2 regions of the Lentilactobacillus terminaliae genome follow, and region 2 is predicted to be linked to the other one. Evidence: a T-box and tRNA genes for the amino acid it is inferred to sense, from the RefSeq annotation. Region 2 holds a T-box; the other holds one or more tRNA genes.
The links. The T-box of region 2 lies ahead of leuS (leucine--tRNA ligase). A T-box ahead of a tRNA ligase gene usually reads a tRNA of that ligase, here a tRNA-Leu.
Positions count from the first base shown of each region.

Region 1: it encodes a tRNA-Leu, which carries the amino acid that the T-box ahead of leuS (leucine--tRNA ligase) is inferred to sense. The anticodon was not compared.

Region 1 covers NZ_CP168151.1:723,615-731,902, reverse strand. Annotated here, with positions in the region: gene O0236_RS03630 (2,3-bisphosphoglycerate-dependent phosphoglycerate mutase) at 1-166, opposite strand, end outside; gene O0236_RS03625 (AEC family transporter) at 270-1,235, opposite strand; gene O0236_RS03620 (LCP family protein) at 1,444-2,556, shown strand; gene O0236_RS03615 (PTS system mannose/fructose/sorbose family transporter subunit IID) at 2,663-3,475, opposite strand; gene O0236_RS03610 (PTS sugar transporter subunit IIC) at 3,493-4,272, opposite strand; gene O0236_RS03605 (PTS system mannose/fructose/N-acetylgalactosamine-transporter subunit IIB) at 4,288-4,782, opposite strand; gene O0236_RS03600 (PTS sugar transporter subunit IIA) at 4,779-5,195, opposite strand; gene O0236_RS03595 (HAD family hydrolase) at 5,311-5,925, opposite strand; tRNA gene O0236_RS03590 (tRNA-Leu) at 5,984-6,069, opposite strand; gene thrB (homoserine kinase) at 6,127-7,005, opposite strand; gene O0236_RS03580 (SprT family protein) at 7,029-7,466, opposite strand; gene O0236_RS03575 (Tex family protein) at 7,470-8,288, opposite strand, start outside.
Region 2 covers NZ_CP168151.1:858,542-866,829, forward strand. Annotated here, with positions in the region: gene metK (methionine adenosyltransferase) at 1-1,029, shown strand, start outside; gene O0236_RS04295 (MDR family MFS transporter) at 1,108-2,583, shown strand; gene O0236_RS04300 (class I SAM-dependent methyltransferase) at 2,625-3,200, opposite strand; gene O0236_RS04305 (phosphatase PAP2 family protein) at 3,197-3,832, opposite strand; T-box leader at 3,931-4,137, shown strand; gene leuS (leucine--tRNA ligase) at 4,212-6,632, shown strand; gene O0236_RS04315 (alpha/beta hydrolase) at 6,673-7,629, opposite strand; gene O0236_RS04320 (acyltransferase family protein) at 7,631-8,288, opposite strand, start outside.

The sequences.
Region 1 (8,288 bases), 130 kb from region 2:
AAGTATGTACATCAGCAAACGGGATATGTAATTTCGAAATCTTAGCTCCAGCTTCATGCGCTTGGTTATAGCCTAAATCAGTTAACGGAACATCACTCCACCCAGTAAAGACGTTATCCCGATTAGCTTCACTTTGACCATGTCTAATTACCACTAACTTAGCCATTGAAGTTTGCCTCCCTTAATTATTAATAACCAGTTGAATATGAATAAATCCACTTTCAAGATTAATTCATCCTTACTCCATACTAACTGATAATGAAAATGAATTAAATATGTTGAACTAACACCATCAGAATCGGAATTACTAATAGACTCATCAATGTGGTTTCAGTTACCATTATTGAAGCATACTCTGAATCGGCATTATATAATCTTGCCACTACAGGAGCATTTGTCATAACTGGCATTGCTGATTGCATAATGAAGACCTGTTTCATTAATAATGGCATTGGCGATGGAATAACCAGTGCAGCCATCAATAAGGGAGCAATCACGAATCGTCCCAATAAAATTAGCCAATGACTTCTATCAAAGTGAACGTTTACCAAATTAACACTATTGATTGATATTCCAATAAAAATCATTGATAGTGGAATTGTTAAACCACCTATGTACTCCAAGTCAGACAATATAAAGCCCAGTCCGTTAGGATCCTTAAAAATTTCACTGATACCGGTTAATACGAATATTACACCCACAATGAACCCCATCAGTGGAGGTGAAAATACTTTTTTCAATGTAGTTCGCCAATCAAAATGACCACTACCCGTCCCATCTTTTTGGATTAGATATACACCTAATGTCCAAAAGAAAGTGGTATTTGCCATGTAATATACCAACACAAATGGCAAGCTTCGTTGGTGAAATAATGCCATGTTTACTGGCAAACCAACAAATACTGTATTTGAATTAGCAAACATTGATTGAAAAAGTCCCCGATGACTCGGCTTAATTTTAAAGAACTTAGCGATCGGTATCGAAATGATAAATAATACTAACATTGATATTACTGGAAATAACAAATCCGGTAACGTTCTCAAAAGTTCTGGAGCCGTAAACTTTTCAATGATCGTGGCTGCCATATAAGCGGGTAAGGCAATTTGTGTCACTAACTTAGCTATTAAACTAGTCATTTTGGCATCAAACCAATTATTTCGAGCCAAGATGAATCCTAGGGCAATCATTATTAAAATTTCTAAAACGCCTGAAACAGCAGAATAAAAAACTGACATAACTTCCCTCGATTTCTTAAGAAAACTAATACTTTTCATATTGTAGCACAATTTTTTAGGAACTTTTGCTATAATCAAACCATATGTTTAATCAGCAAAAAGTTAGATTTTTGTTAAAATACCTTAAAATCACTTCGAAATCATTTTAAGTAGCACCATTCTGCAATATACTTTTTGTTATACTTTTATAGATTGAGGAATTTAAATTATGCCAGTAGATGATAAAGATAAGAACTTTGATCCAGTATATTCTCGGCGATCAGATAAAAAGCCACATTATCGTAAACCACACGGCAAACGCCGGAAACGTATCGGTTGGACAATTTTTATAATTGTTCTATTAATCGTTGGTGGCGGACTTGTTTGGGGATACGGCGCCTACAAAAGCGCACAAAATACTTTCAAACAAACTTATGATGGAGCTTCAATTGCTAAATCAAGAAATGTCTCTTCAGTTATTAAACAAAATAAGCCCCTATCGATTTTATTGTTAGGTACTGATACTGGAGCACTTGGTCGTCACGATACAGGACGAACAGATACCATGATTGTTGCCACTATTAATCCTAAGAAGCAAACAATTCATTTAACTAGTATTGCCCGTGATACTCGAGTACAAATTCCGGGTGATACATTACCATATGAAAAAATTAATGCGGCATACACAATTGGTGGTCCTGGAACAGCGATCAAGACTGTGCAACAATTGCTAGATATTCCAATTGATTTCTACGCAATCATCAACATGGGTGGACTCGAAAAGATGGTTAATGCTGTTGGTGGTGTTGATGTTAAACCACCACTAACATTCAAGTATGGTCATGCCGACGTTACTAAAGGTGTTAAAACCCATTTGAACGGTAAGCAAGCTTTAGACTACTCCAGAATGCGTGATGATGATCCACTTGGTGACTATGGTCGTCAAGGTCGTCAACGAGACATTATTAAGAAGTTAGTAATGAAGGGAATTAACATGACTTCCCTTCCTAGATATAAACAAATTCTAAGCTCATTAAATGGAAACTTAAAAACTGATATGACCTTTGATGATATGATTGCGATTAGGGCAAAATATGGTGATGCAACTCACCATATGAAGTCACAAACTTTACAAGGTGACGATGCTATGATCGATGGAATTTCTTATCAAGATGTTCCCCAATCAGAATTGCTCAAAGTTTCCAACGAAATCCGTTCTTCACTTGGATTGAAAAAATCAACTAAGCTATCTCAAAGCCAAACCGGCACTGATGAATCTTCAGATGCTTACGGAACTGATGGCACTGATGGAACAGATTCAACTGCTGCAACTAGCTATTAATGAATAAACAAAAATGCTAAATAAAAGAGCTTCATAATCGTTAAGATAATGTCTAACGATTATGGAGCTCTTTTTTGAAACTTATTTTAATAATAAAAAATTACGCTTACCTAATGATGCCAACCAGTGACATGCCAATACAGATGACCACGATCATCAACATGATCCACACCATATTTACCCTTTTTCTTAGTAGCCAAATGCTACTAAGAGTCAATCCAATGGATATTAATGCCGATGCAAAGGTCATCGGACTAAAATTGATCATCTTAGTGAATGACTGTGAAGTAAAACCACAAATGTCTATTCTGACAAACCGGGCAATAAGCACACCCATCAAAAACATTCCAAACACTGATGACCCTTTAATAACGTTTTTAATAATTGGTGACTGCACGATTCCTAATATGTCTAATCCTCGCTGATATCCGATTAATTGACTAATGAATCTAAATCCTAATCTGATAATATTCCAAATTATAAAGAAGAATATCGGTCCTAGAATGGGCCATTTTGACATACACAGTTCAATTGCAATCGCAGCAATGGTCGGCCTTAGCACTATCCACCACAGCGGATCACCAAATGAAGCAAGTGGCCCCATTAAAGCAGTTTTAACTTGATTGATTTGTTTTGGGTCGAAACTACCATCAGCAACCTGTTCCTCCAGATTAATTGTCACTCCAGTAATCAAAGACTGCATAATTGGAGTTGTGTTAAAAAAATCCAGATGTCGTTTCATGGCATCAGACCGATCGGTAGATTTTGGAAATAAACGACTGATGACTGGCACCAATATAAATTCAAATCCCAAATTATGCATTCGTTCATAATTCCAAGACCCTTGCTCAAACGATGATCGCAAAAAAACACGACCAAAGTCCCACTTAGTTATTCTGTTTTCACCACTACTTTTCATCAATTTTAAACCACATCCTATAGGTCATCCAACTCATCACTAAAGGGATCAGATTGGTCTTTTTTTCCGTTATGACGGTTCTCAATAATTATGTATAGAATCGTTAAGACGACTCCTAACAAGATCACAAATGTCAAAGTAAGTTTGAAAAATGTGGCAATTAAAAAGCCACCAGCAAACCATATCCAAAGAGCTCTACTCTCAATCGTTGTAATGATGATTGAAAAACCAACCACAGCTATCAGACTAGCTGCCGCATTGATTCCAGTATTAACTGATTGAGGAATCATTCTAAACCAATGACCAATCGTTACGTTAGATAACATCAAAACTATGACTGAGGGAATCATTACTCGAAGCCCTTGAATTCCCATACTGATCCACTGTAATCGATTTATCTCTGATAATTTGGAAATTTCTGCAGCTTGATCAGCCTTATGAGCAATATTTACCATTAATTTTCGTGTTCTGATGGTCAATAATCTACCAATCACAGCGGCACCAATCGCCACAAGCACTCCCTGACCGATCTGCAAATGTGCTGGACCACAAACCATAATAGCAGCTGTGACTGACGCAAAAGAGATGTCAGGAGAAATTACCGAAGCTAAGTTAATCCATCCACTCATAATAATTTGCAGAGTGGCTCCTAATAATATTCCGGTACTGATATCAGAAAAAGCTGCACCAATTAAGGTACAAGTAACGATAGGCTGATAAAATTGCCATTCGTCCAAAATACCATCAAGGCCAGCCAAAAAAGCGACTATTAAAGTTAAACAACTAGCTAGTAACAATATTCAATCACCCAATTATTCATTAATCAATTCCAATACATTCTGCGGTTTTTCACCAGGAACTTGTTGGGCATAGACATTTAAATGAAACTGATCGATCAAAGTTTTAATTTCACTAACCGCTTCATCATCCACAGCAATCGTATCAGTAATCATTTTCTTACCTGGAGTGTATGCCAGATTACCTAAATTAATTCCACTATCTGAAAAATCAACGCCACCTTGGGCTAGTCTAACCATATCTGCAACTGTTTCAGTCAACAAAAGAGCTTTGAAAGAATCAAATTTGGGGTCACCATAAATTGAAATCATTTTGTCCACTGAAATCACATTAGCTTTCACGTCTGCAGGTGCGACCTGCGAAATTAATGTTTTCCGCAATTGATCCTTAACAACAGAATCTGATACCACTAAAATTCGATTAGGCTTAACGTACTTAGTCCAAAAAGTGGCCACTTGACCATGTAATAGCCGGCTATCAACTCTTGCTAAAGCAATATTCATTGTCATAATAATTCATCCCCCTCATCACTATTAATCTCAAACTTGTTAATTGCAGCCTTACCAGCATCCACAAGATGATCTGCAAGTTCGTGAACATCACCTTGAGTGCCCATCAAGGCTTCCAAAAGCATTCCTAGATTAACTCCCGATAACAATTCAAACCTTGCGGGATCATTTGCCTGAATCTGAGCACAGACATTAAACGGCGTGCCCCCGAATAAATCCGTAAGCAGCAAAACTTGATTTTCCTTTGGAAATTGGGAGATCGTTTGGTTAAATTTAGCAGTGGTAGTCTCAAGTGAATCAGACCCTTGCATTGAAACTGACAAGGTGGAATCTTGTTTACCGAAAATCATTTCAGACGTTTTTATTAACTCAGCCCCAAAGTGGCCATGAGTACCCACAATAATAGAAATCAAACTAATCACTCCGTTTAAATATTTTTTATTAAATCGCTTACAATCATTACTAATAGTTTACCATTTAAAAACTCTGGCAACTATCTCTATTGTAAAAAAATAAAAAGTTATCTAATTAGATGGTTAGCAAATCTTGTGGTGTCGTTAAATAATATTCAGCACTTTTGAATTGATCGGCCATATCAGTTTCCCAACCGGCTAATGCAAAACTAACTCCGGCTCGATGAGCAGCCTCTAAATCGTAGAGCGTGTCACCGATGTATACAGTATTGTCTTTAGTTGAATTCAACTTTTCAATACCCTTTAAAACCATATCAGGTGCGGGTTTACCATTATCAACGTCATCTGAAGAAATAATGGCGCTAAAGTAATCATTTAATCCATATGGCTCAACATCTCTAAGAAGTTCTGTTCTTAATTTTGAAGTAGCAATTGCTAAATGATTGCCGTTGTCTGAGCTCAATTCCTGCAGCATTTCTTTAATGTTAGGAAAAACATGGGTTAATTCTTTATAATCGTCAACGATTCCGAACCATTCATTGACGATTCTTTGTGGTTCCTTAACGCCCAACTGAGTAACAGCATCCAGTGCGTTAATCCCGAAAGTTTGATCTAAATCTGACATCACAAAATTGTAACCATTAGCATTTAAAACCTTAAGTAAGGGTTTCATATACATATCTTTACTATCAATTAAAGTTCCGTCAACATCGAAAATAAATGCATTCATATAAATTCCTCCAAAAAAAAACGAACCACACCGGGAAGGTAATGGTTCGAAAAATTTATGCGGCCAAGAAGATTCGAACTTCCACCGGGAGAACTCCCGACAAGATCCTTAATCTTGCGCGTCTGCCAATTCCGCCATGGCCGCATCATCAATCAACAAGAATAATTATATCAGATAGCGACTACCATGACAATAGGTTTTTTATTCTCCCCGAACTGTTGCCCCTTCGGTATCAACATCGAGAATTCTCAGACTGCCATTAAGATCCATTTGTTGAAGTTCTAATCTAAGTTGTACCAAATCATCGCGTTTTCCTAAGGTACCCACTGTGGGACCGGCACCACTTAAATACGTGCCGTAGATCGACATTGAGTGAGCTTTTTCACGAATAACATCTAACTCTGGAACAATGGATTTTCTGAACGGTTCGTGCATCATATCGCCTTCAACTAATGGCAAGGCGTCATGATACTTTCCCTGGCTCATTAAGGTTACAAAGACATTCGCCCGACTACTACTCAACACTGCGTCAGAATATGCTATAGTCTCTGGTAATTTTTCACGACTTTCAACTTCTGAAATCCCATCCGGACGGATGTACATCAAAGCTGACATTCCATCAATAGGAACTGACGTTGCCAATGCTTTTTCACCGTCATAAGTCGAAACAACTAAATTACCTAAAAGTGCCGCTGCAACATTTTCAGGATGACCTTCGATCTCACTACCTATTTGAATCTGTTTTTCAATCGAAAGATTTAATTCTCCCAGTGAATTAGCAATCTTAATTCCTGCGACAACCGCTGTCGTACTTGAACCAAGTCCGTGAGCAATTGGAACATCAGAAATAACAGTTAATTGATGTGGCTCAATATCTGGGTCAGTTTTTAAAATGCTTTGAACAATTAAGTTATGCTCATCCGTGGGAACATCATTGCCTAGGGCGTGATTGACCTTCCACTTGTCAGTCTTTTCTTCAACGATGACAGTGTAATAAAGTTTAAAAGCCAATCCAAGTGAATCCATTCCTGGTCCTAAGTTTGCTGATGTTGCAGGAACTCTAACAATTACTTTTGCCATAACAATTCCCCTTTTCTACTTATTTATGCTATTAAATTTAATTTACCACGACATTTGCCGCATGCATACTTTCTAACATCAATTTTTCGTTTTCGATGGTATTCAAGACCACAGCGGGTGCACTCATACACATACTTATAATCTTTAGCAACTGCTGGCGCGTATCTCGAGCCACCAACTGCCTTTAGAAGCTGTTTGAATTCAGGAGTATTATGTTTTCCTGAATGACCTGCCAAATGTAAATGGTAGTGGCATAGCTCATGTTTGATAATACCAATCAAAACTGATTCATCATACTCATCAGCCATTTTCCGGTTAATTTCAATGTTATGATCACCTAACCGATATCTACCGCCAGTGGTTCTCAATCGGGCATTAAACATCGCTTGATGTTGAAATTTTTTGCCAAAAGATTCTAATGAAACTTTTTCGACTAATTTTTGTAATTCTAAATCCGTCAATACTTATTCCTTTTCTGCGGAATTAGGATCAATCATTGATAATTGAATTCTTGAACGCTGTTCATCTATTGATTCAACATAAACATTTACAACGTCGCCAACTGCAACTACAGTACTGGGATCCTTAACGAATTTATCGCTCAGTTTAGAAATATGAACTAAGCCGTCTTGCTTAACTCCGATATCCACAAAAGCTCCAAAATCCACTACGTTTCTGACTGTTCCTTGAAGCTTCATCCCTGGCTTCAAATCACTGATTTTAAGTACATCCTGTTTCAACAACGGGGTCGGCATATCATCTCGTAAGTCTCTGCCTGGTACAGTTAATCCTTTAATAATATCTTGCAAAGTTGCCTCACCGATGTCGAGCTGTGAAGCTACCTCGCTTAAATCAACATTTCCCAATCGTTCACGAACAGTTTCTGATCCTAATTCCACGTTCTCCAAATTGTATAGTTTTAATAATTTGTTAGCCGCAGCATAACTTTCCGGATGAATATCTGTATTATCAAATGGATTTTTACCATTAACGATACGCAAGAATCCGACCGACTGCTCATAAGCTTTTGGTCCTAATCTTGGAACTTTAGTCAATTGATTTCTGCTGGTAAATCCACCATTTTCATTTCGATATGTCACGATATTTTCTGCGATGGTCTTTGATAATCCAGAAATATGAACTAATAATTCTGGACTAGCTGTATTCAAATTGATACCAACTTGGTTAACTGCAGTTTCAACTACTTGATCCAACTTCTCAGTTAGTTGTTTTTGCGCCACATCGTGTTGATACTGCCCAACTCCGATTGCTTGTGGATCAAT
Region 2 (8,288 bases):
TTTGGTGAAATTTCTACCAACGCTTATGTGGATATTCAACATATTGTTAGAGAGACTATCAAGCGAATCGGTTATACCGACGGCAAGTATGGTTTCGATGGCGATACCTGTGCAGTTATGGTGGCAATCGATGAACAATCACCAGATATTGCCCAAGGGGTTGATGAGGCACTTGAAACTCGTGAAGGTGATACTGATCCGTTGGATAAGATAGGTGCTGGTGACCAAGGTTTAATGTTTGGTTACGCAATCAATGAAACACCAGAATTAATGCCATTACCAATTTCTTTAAGCCACAAATTAATGAAGCGCCAAGCTGAGTTACGTAAGAGTGGTCAGCTTGAATATCTCGGCCCTGATGCCAAGGCAGAGGTAACTATTGAGTATGATGACGATGAAAAGCCAGTTAAGGTGAATACCGTTGTTATTAGTACACAACACGCTGATGGCGTTGATTTGGACCAAATCCGTCATGATGTGATCGAACAAATCATCAAACCAGTTATTCCAGCTAAGTATTTGGATGACGAAACTAGATATTTGATTAATCCAACTGGCCGTTTTGTTATCGGTGGTCCTCAAGGGGATGCCGGTTTAACTGGTCGTAAAATCATCGTTGATACTTACGGTGGTTTTGCTCACCATGGTGGTGGAGCATTTTCTGGTAAGGACGCAACTAAGGTTGATCGTTCAGCTAGTTACGCTGCTCGTTACATTGCTAAAAACATCGTTGCTGCCGGTTTGGCAGATAAGATTGAGGTTCAAATAGCTTACGCCATTGGTGTTGCTGAACCTGTATCAATCTCAGTTGATTCATTTGGAACTGCTAAAGTTTCAGAAGAACAATTGGTTGAAGCAGTTCGTAATATCTTCGATTTAAGACCTGCTGGAATTATCCAGATGCTTGATTTAAATCGACCAATTTATGAACAAACTGCTGCTTATGGTCACTTTGGTAGAACTGACGTTGACCTACCATGGGAACATACTGATAAAGTCAATGCGTTAAAAGATTACTTCAAGTTATAAACAGCTAATTAGCAAAACGCCCTTGAATGCTTATTCAGGGGCGTTTTTTACTTGAAGCTATTACAAAGGAGAAAGATTATGGCTCACCAAACGAATAAAAAAACTAATATTCCGGTGGTCACAGTTGCCTTATTTGTGGCCACATTTATGAGTGCAATTGAAGGAACCATTGTTTCAACCGCAATGCCGACGATTATTGGTGATTTGCATGGCGTTTCGCTAATGAACTGGGTCTTCTCAATATTTTTACTTACCAATGCGATTTCAACGCCCATTTATGGTAAATTATCAGATCAAATCGGCCGAAAACCCATGTTTTTAACTGGATTACTTATCTTTATAGTCGGATCCGTGATGTCAGGATTTTCTCAATCAATGATTGGCTTAATTTTCTGGCGGGCCATTCAAGGTATAGGGGCTGGTTCGATCATGCCGGTGTCTAACACGATTATTGCTGATATTTATCCACTGGAAAAAAGGGCCCAGGTGCTGGGATTGAATAGTTCCGCTTGGGGAATTGCTTCGATTATCGCACCACTACTTGGTGGATTCATTGTTGACCACTTAAGCTGGCACTGGATTTTCTTTATTAATCTGCCAATCGGATTAATCGTCATGGGGATGATTTTCTTTTACCTCACTGAAGATAAGGTTACGACGAAAACTAAAGTCGATTATCGTGGAATGACATTTTTAACGATTACCTTGTTAGCCGTAATGTGGGCCTTTCAAGTAATTGGTCAAACACCGATTAATTGGTTTGAAATCGTTGGGTGTGCAGTTGTCGCCGGATTTGCTGGCGTCATGTTCGTTAGAACAGAATCAATCGTTGAAAACCCGCTAATTCCATTGTCTTTATTTCTTAATAAGACCTTCGTAGCCCAAAATTTAGTTGCAGCATTGGTCAGCGGTTTCTTAATTGGCTACGAAGTCTATCTGCCAGATTGGACTCAAGGAATCTTAGGCTTAAAAGCCTCAATGGCTGGTTTTGCGATTACGCCAAGTTCTTTAATGTGGATCGTTGGTTCATTTGCGGCTGGTAAGATGATGGCTAAGTGGACTCCTAAGGTTATCTTAAATATTAGTTTAGCGTTCGTGTTGGCTGGCGCTGCAATCATGGTACTGATTCCAGCTGATACTCCATTTGTCGCATTCTTATTGATTTCGGCAATTTGTGGAATTGGTTTCGGAATTACGATTACTACCACGACTATTAGTGTCCAAAATACAGTGAAGAGCGATCAAATTGGGGTGGCCACCTCATTCAACACTCTTGCTAGAACTCTGGGACAATCGCTAATGATGTCGGGATTTGGAATCGTAATGAATATGACAATGATGGGGCAAGTTGCTTCAAGTAATGGTTTGACGATGAATATGATCGATAAGTTGATCAATCCACAAACTGTTCATGAGTTGCCAAGTAAACTGCTTCCAGATCTCCGTCAGATTCTATACAGTTCATTGCACAATGTCTTTATTGTGGGACTGATTTTAATCGTGTTGGCATATATTGCTAATACATATGACAAACAAAAAAATAAGCGACTTTAGTCTGATTGATAAAATTCAATCGTGGCTAAGGCCGCTTTTTATTAACGTTTTTCGAATGCCAAACAAATAGGTGGGGCTTGGACTTGATTAACGAATTGATATTGTAAAACGTTGTAGACATGTTGATCAAGGCTGTGTGTGAAATCTATAATCGCTTCTTTTTCTGACTCTCCACCGGGATGACCATAATAAAGAACGACCACGACAAGTCCGTGTCTTTCTAACATCTGTAGGCATTGTTGAATCGCCGGAATTGATGTTTCACTATGGGTGATGACTGATTTATCACCACCTGGAAGATAACCCAAATTAAAAATAGCCGCAGTGATTTTACTGTCTTCAGGAAGCACATCTTTAATCTGGGAATGACTCATTTGATACAGATTGTAATTATTGTCAGCAATCTGATTATCTGCTAGAAGTTGTTTAGTTGATTCAATTGCTGAAGCCTGGATATCAAAGGCACTAACATGTCCAGTCGCTTGAACAAGTTGAGCTAAAAATAGGGTGTCATGACCGTTACCCATAGTGGCATCGATTACATTGTCACCAGGTTTGACGACGCTCTGCAGCAAAGTATGGCTAAATGCTAGTGATGATTGAAGTGTGTTTTTCATAAAATTTGCCACCTTTTAAATAAAATATATACTAAATTAATCGTCAATAAACCAACACAATAACCGGCTAAGACATCACTTGGATAATGGACCCCTAAATAAACTCTGGAATAACCAATGATTAAAATAAACAAACTTAGTAATAATACTGCCGTCATTGTGGCGATATTCCGCCGCCAATGGTTATTGATTAATATTATTAATGATCCAGCAAGCATAATACTGATCATGGCATGCCCACTTGGAAAGCTGGTTGAGTGAACCGTTACTAAGTGGTGGATTGATGGGCGAGGGCGATTGATCAATAGTTTTAAGCCAACATTCATTGGATATGACAGTAACATACTATTGACGGTGACAAACAGTGCTGCTCCTAGTTGTTTAAAAGCTAGGAGGCCTACGATAATCACAAGAATAATCACTAGAGATGACTTACTACCCATTAAATTCGTTACGTGAATCATAATTGAAGTTTGTGTTGGATTGATTCCAGAACGAATCCAAGCTTGAACTTGCTCGTCAGTATGTTGCAATGGTGAGAAATGGCCAACGACCATCCAAGCCAAAATTAAGAAGATAACTAAACTTATGTAAATTACTATTTTTTGGTTACGATAATTCGTTTTGTTCATTTATGCGACCCTTCTTTAACAATGTTAATTAAAGTATATCATTGGAAAGTTGCTTTTTCTTGAATGATTTGATAGCATTAATGTCAGCAATTTTAATTTTCAAAATGATGAAGCGAATTAGTAACTAGTCAACTTTACTTCAGAAATCAAGTGGTTAATGTGAACTTGAAGAGTCAGCTAGCGAACTCATCGTGGAATGGTTAATTGAACTCAAGTAAACTAACCCGGTAGCACCGTTACAGCTTAAGAGTGTCCCTTACTTAGTAGGGGGAACATAGGTGGTACCGCGATAACTCGCCCTATAATAAGTCAGTGAAGACTGAATTTGTTATGGGGCTTTTTTGTTAAAAAATTGCAGATAATCAGGAGGATAAAATTTATGGCATATAACCACGATGTGATTGAACGTAAGTGGCAACACTACTGGAACGAAAACAAGACGTTTAAGGCGTCTGATTCAATGGATAAGGAAAAGTACTATGTCTTAGACATGTTTCCTTACCCATCTGGTCAAGGCTTGCACGTAGGCCATCCTGAAGGATATACGGCAACCGATATTATGGCCAGAATGAAAAGAATGCAGGGCAAGAATGTGCTTCATCCAATGGGATGGGATGCATTTGGTCTACCTGCTGAACAATATGCATTAAAGACTGGACATAATCCTCGTGATTTTACAGCTCAAAACGTCAAAAACTTTAAACGACAAATTAAGTCACTTGGTTTTTCATATGACTGGGATCGAGAAGTTAACACTACTGATCCTGAATACTACAAGTGGACTCAATGGATTTTTGAACAACTATACAAAAAAGGTTTAGCTTACGAAGACGAAATCGAAGTCAACTGGGCTCCTGATTTTATGGGTGGAACCGTTGTTTCTAACGAAGAAGTTATCGATGGTAAGACAGAGCGTGGTGGCTACCCAGTTTACCGTGTCCCAATGAGACAATGGGTATTGAAGATCACTGCCTATGCCGATCGCTTGATCGATGATCTTGATGACCTAGACTGGCCTGAAAGTATCAAAGAGCAACAAAGAAACTGGATTGGTCGCTCAAAGGGTGCCAGTGTCTTCTTTGATGTTGCCGGACATGACGGCGAAAAAATCGAAGTGTTCACTACTAGACCAGATACTTTATTTGGTGCAACATACATGGTGCTTTCACCAGAACATGAAATAGTTTCCAAAATCGTTACTGACGATCAACGTGCGGTTGTTGAAGCTTATCAAGAAGAAGTATCTAGAAAATCTGATCTTGAAAGAACTGATCTTAACAAGGACAAAAGTGGTGTCTTCACTGGTGCTTATGGTATTAACCCAATCAATGGTAAGCAAGTACCAATCTGGATCGGTGATTACGTGCTTTCTTCATATGGAACTGGTGCCATCATGGCCGTTCCTGCGCATGATGACCGAGACTATGAATTTGCTAAGAAATTTGATTTACCAATCGTTCCAGTAATTGAAGGTGGCGACGTTGAAGAAGCTGCTTATACTGGAGATGGTACACATATTAATTCTGACTTCTTGAATGGCTTGAACAAAGAAGATGCTATTAAAAAAGCTATCGATTGGTTAACTGACAAAGGTTATGGTAGCGAGAAGATCAATTACCGTCTTCGTGACTGGATTTTCTCACGTCAACGTTACTGGGGTGAACCAATTCCAGTAATTCACTGGGAAGATGGCGAAACTACTTTAGTTCCTGAAGACGAATTACCATTGAAGTTACCAAAGGCTAAGAACATTGAACCTTCTGGTAGTGGTGAGAGTCCACTTGCTAATATTGACGACTGGGTTAATGTTGTCGATGAAAACGGTCGTAAGGGTAAACGAGAAACTAACACTATGCCACAATGGGCAGGTAGTTCTTGGTACTTCTTACGCTACATCGATCCAACTAACAAAGATGCTTTAGCCGACTATGACAAGCTTAAGTATTGGTCACCAGTTGACTTGTATGTTGGTGGTGCCGAACATGCCGTGCTTCACTTGCTTTACGCTCGTTTCTGGCACAAGTTCTTATACGATCTTGGAGTAGTACCAACTAAGGAACCGTTCCAAAAGTTAGTTAACCAAGGTATGATCCTAGGAACCAACCATGAAAAGATGTCTAAATCAAAGGGTAACGTTATCAATCCCGATGAAATCGTTGAAAGCTACGGTGCTGATACGCTTAGAGTTTATGAAATGTTCATGGGTCCTTTAGATGCATCTAAACCATGGAGTACTGAAGGAATCAAGGGAGCTCACCATTGGTTAGATAGAGTATGGCGTTTAATGATTGATGAAAATAATCATTTACGTGATCGCGTTACAACTATCAACGATGGTTCATTATCAAAGATTTACAATCAAACTGTAAAGATTGTTTCTGACGATTTTGAAAACATGCGCTTTAATGTTGGTATTTCTCAAATGATGGTATTTGTTAACGAGGCATACAAGGTGGATGCTTTGCCAATCGAATACCTTGAAGGATTTGTGAAATTACTTGCCCCAGTTGCTCCACATATCGCTGAAGAGCTTTGGAGTCTAATGGGACATGATGATACAATTTCTTACTCTGAATGGCCAACTTATGATGAGAATGAATTAGTTGAAGATACCATTCAAATGGTCGTTCAAGTTAATGGTAAAGTTCGTGCCCATATTGAAGTTGCCAGTGATGAAGATCAAGATAAGGTCAAAGAAATTGCTTTATCTGATGAAAAAGTTAAAGAATTTACTGATGGTAAGACAGTACGTAAAGTAATTGTTGTACCAAACAAAATTGTTAATATCGTTGCTAACTAATAAAAAAGAACCTTGAGAATTCTCTCGAGGTTCTTTTTTTTTATTGCTGTAAGTCGTTAGGCGCTCCAGGTTGATAATTCTTGGCCCAAATAAATTCAGTTAATTGGCGATTAACGGCTAAGTTATTATCATGAAGAGCGGAATGTTGTGACTTGGCACCAAATGATTCAAATGTTTGATAGAAGTTGACTTTGTCTCTCAAAATATATCGTAGTGATAGTGCTGAGGTCGCAGTTACGACACCGTCTGAATTTGAGCCATCACCAATGTTGCCAAAGATATTAAGGACTCGCACTTGATGAGGAAAATTATTGCGTAGCCTGTACAGTTTCTTGTATTCAGGATGAATGATCTTGGGACGGCCATCTGCTAACAACCGGTTTTGGTTGGGCTTATCGTCCCACAAAGTCTTAAGTGGACCCGAAGTCGGTTGATTAGCCTTGTGATTATCGATGATGCCATCATATGGACCAGCGATCAGACACATTTTTTGGGTTCTCGGAAGGTCACTTTGATTGCCGTTTAATAAGTTGTAGTACACGGCAGCGTAAGCACCCATGGAGTGACCAACAAAGTTTAAATTATTCACATGGTATTTTGCCTTTAATAATTTACAGACTTTAGTTAGCCAGTGAGCATATTGAACTTCGCCGGCACGATTATTGTCAAATTGCAACATGATGATTGGATTGCGCATCCATTTTTTGATGTCTCCCGTGACGAGAATCTTACCATTGGAACGAACTCTGATGATCATCCGTTTTCTAGCCACTCCACGCACCTCAGCAGAAGTTACCATATCACGTTCAGCCATTAAACTACTAGACCAACCGTGAATAAATATTGTCGGCGTATTGTTGCTAACAAAACCATTGTCAGGAGCCTTTAATTCCTGAGGACGGGAATGCCAGAGCGCAAAGACGGAGATGACAATTATAATTATTCCAATGATGAAGTATAGGAAACGAAAGCTAATAAAACGGAATTTTTCGAACATATTATTCTCTTGCCACCTTGTTCATTCTTGATAATCTAATTCGATTTAGGAAATACATGTAAATATACGACAGGATAAAGGATACTGCAAGAGCAATTATAGTTCTGATGTATGGAGATGAAACACCTAGATTTCCCGAAACATCAAGGAGAATTTTGTGCAGATACATAATTCCTAGGGTTTGTTGGCCAAGGACTTGTAATCCGTGGACAATAAATTGTGGACAGTATTCTGATAGATAGTAACAGAATCCAAATACTACTAGACATACTAAGATTGGAATGATGGCTACGTAAGAAACCCTGGATAAAGCAATATGATGATATGAAGCATGGATTAACCGTGATTTTAAGAAAAAACCGAAGTTGAATCTATCAGTGTATTGCATGAATACTAACCACAGAGTAATCATTGTTGCAGGAATCAAGAACCATAAATTTTTGACAATTTGTTGGATATTCTTGAAGTATAAATATCCAAACAAGACAAAGAACGTTACAATCAAAACTACATCAAAATCCCATGGAGTATATTTCCAATTGAGAAAATGAATATGCTTATAACTAGTCCCGACGATTAATGATAGAAAACCAACGATAATCAAGAATTCTCTTTTTTGAATGTATGTAATTAGGAATGTGACAAATAATATCGTTAAC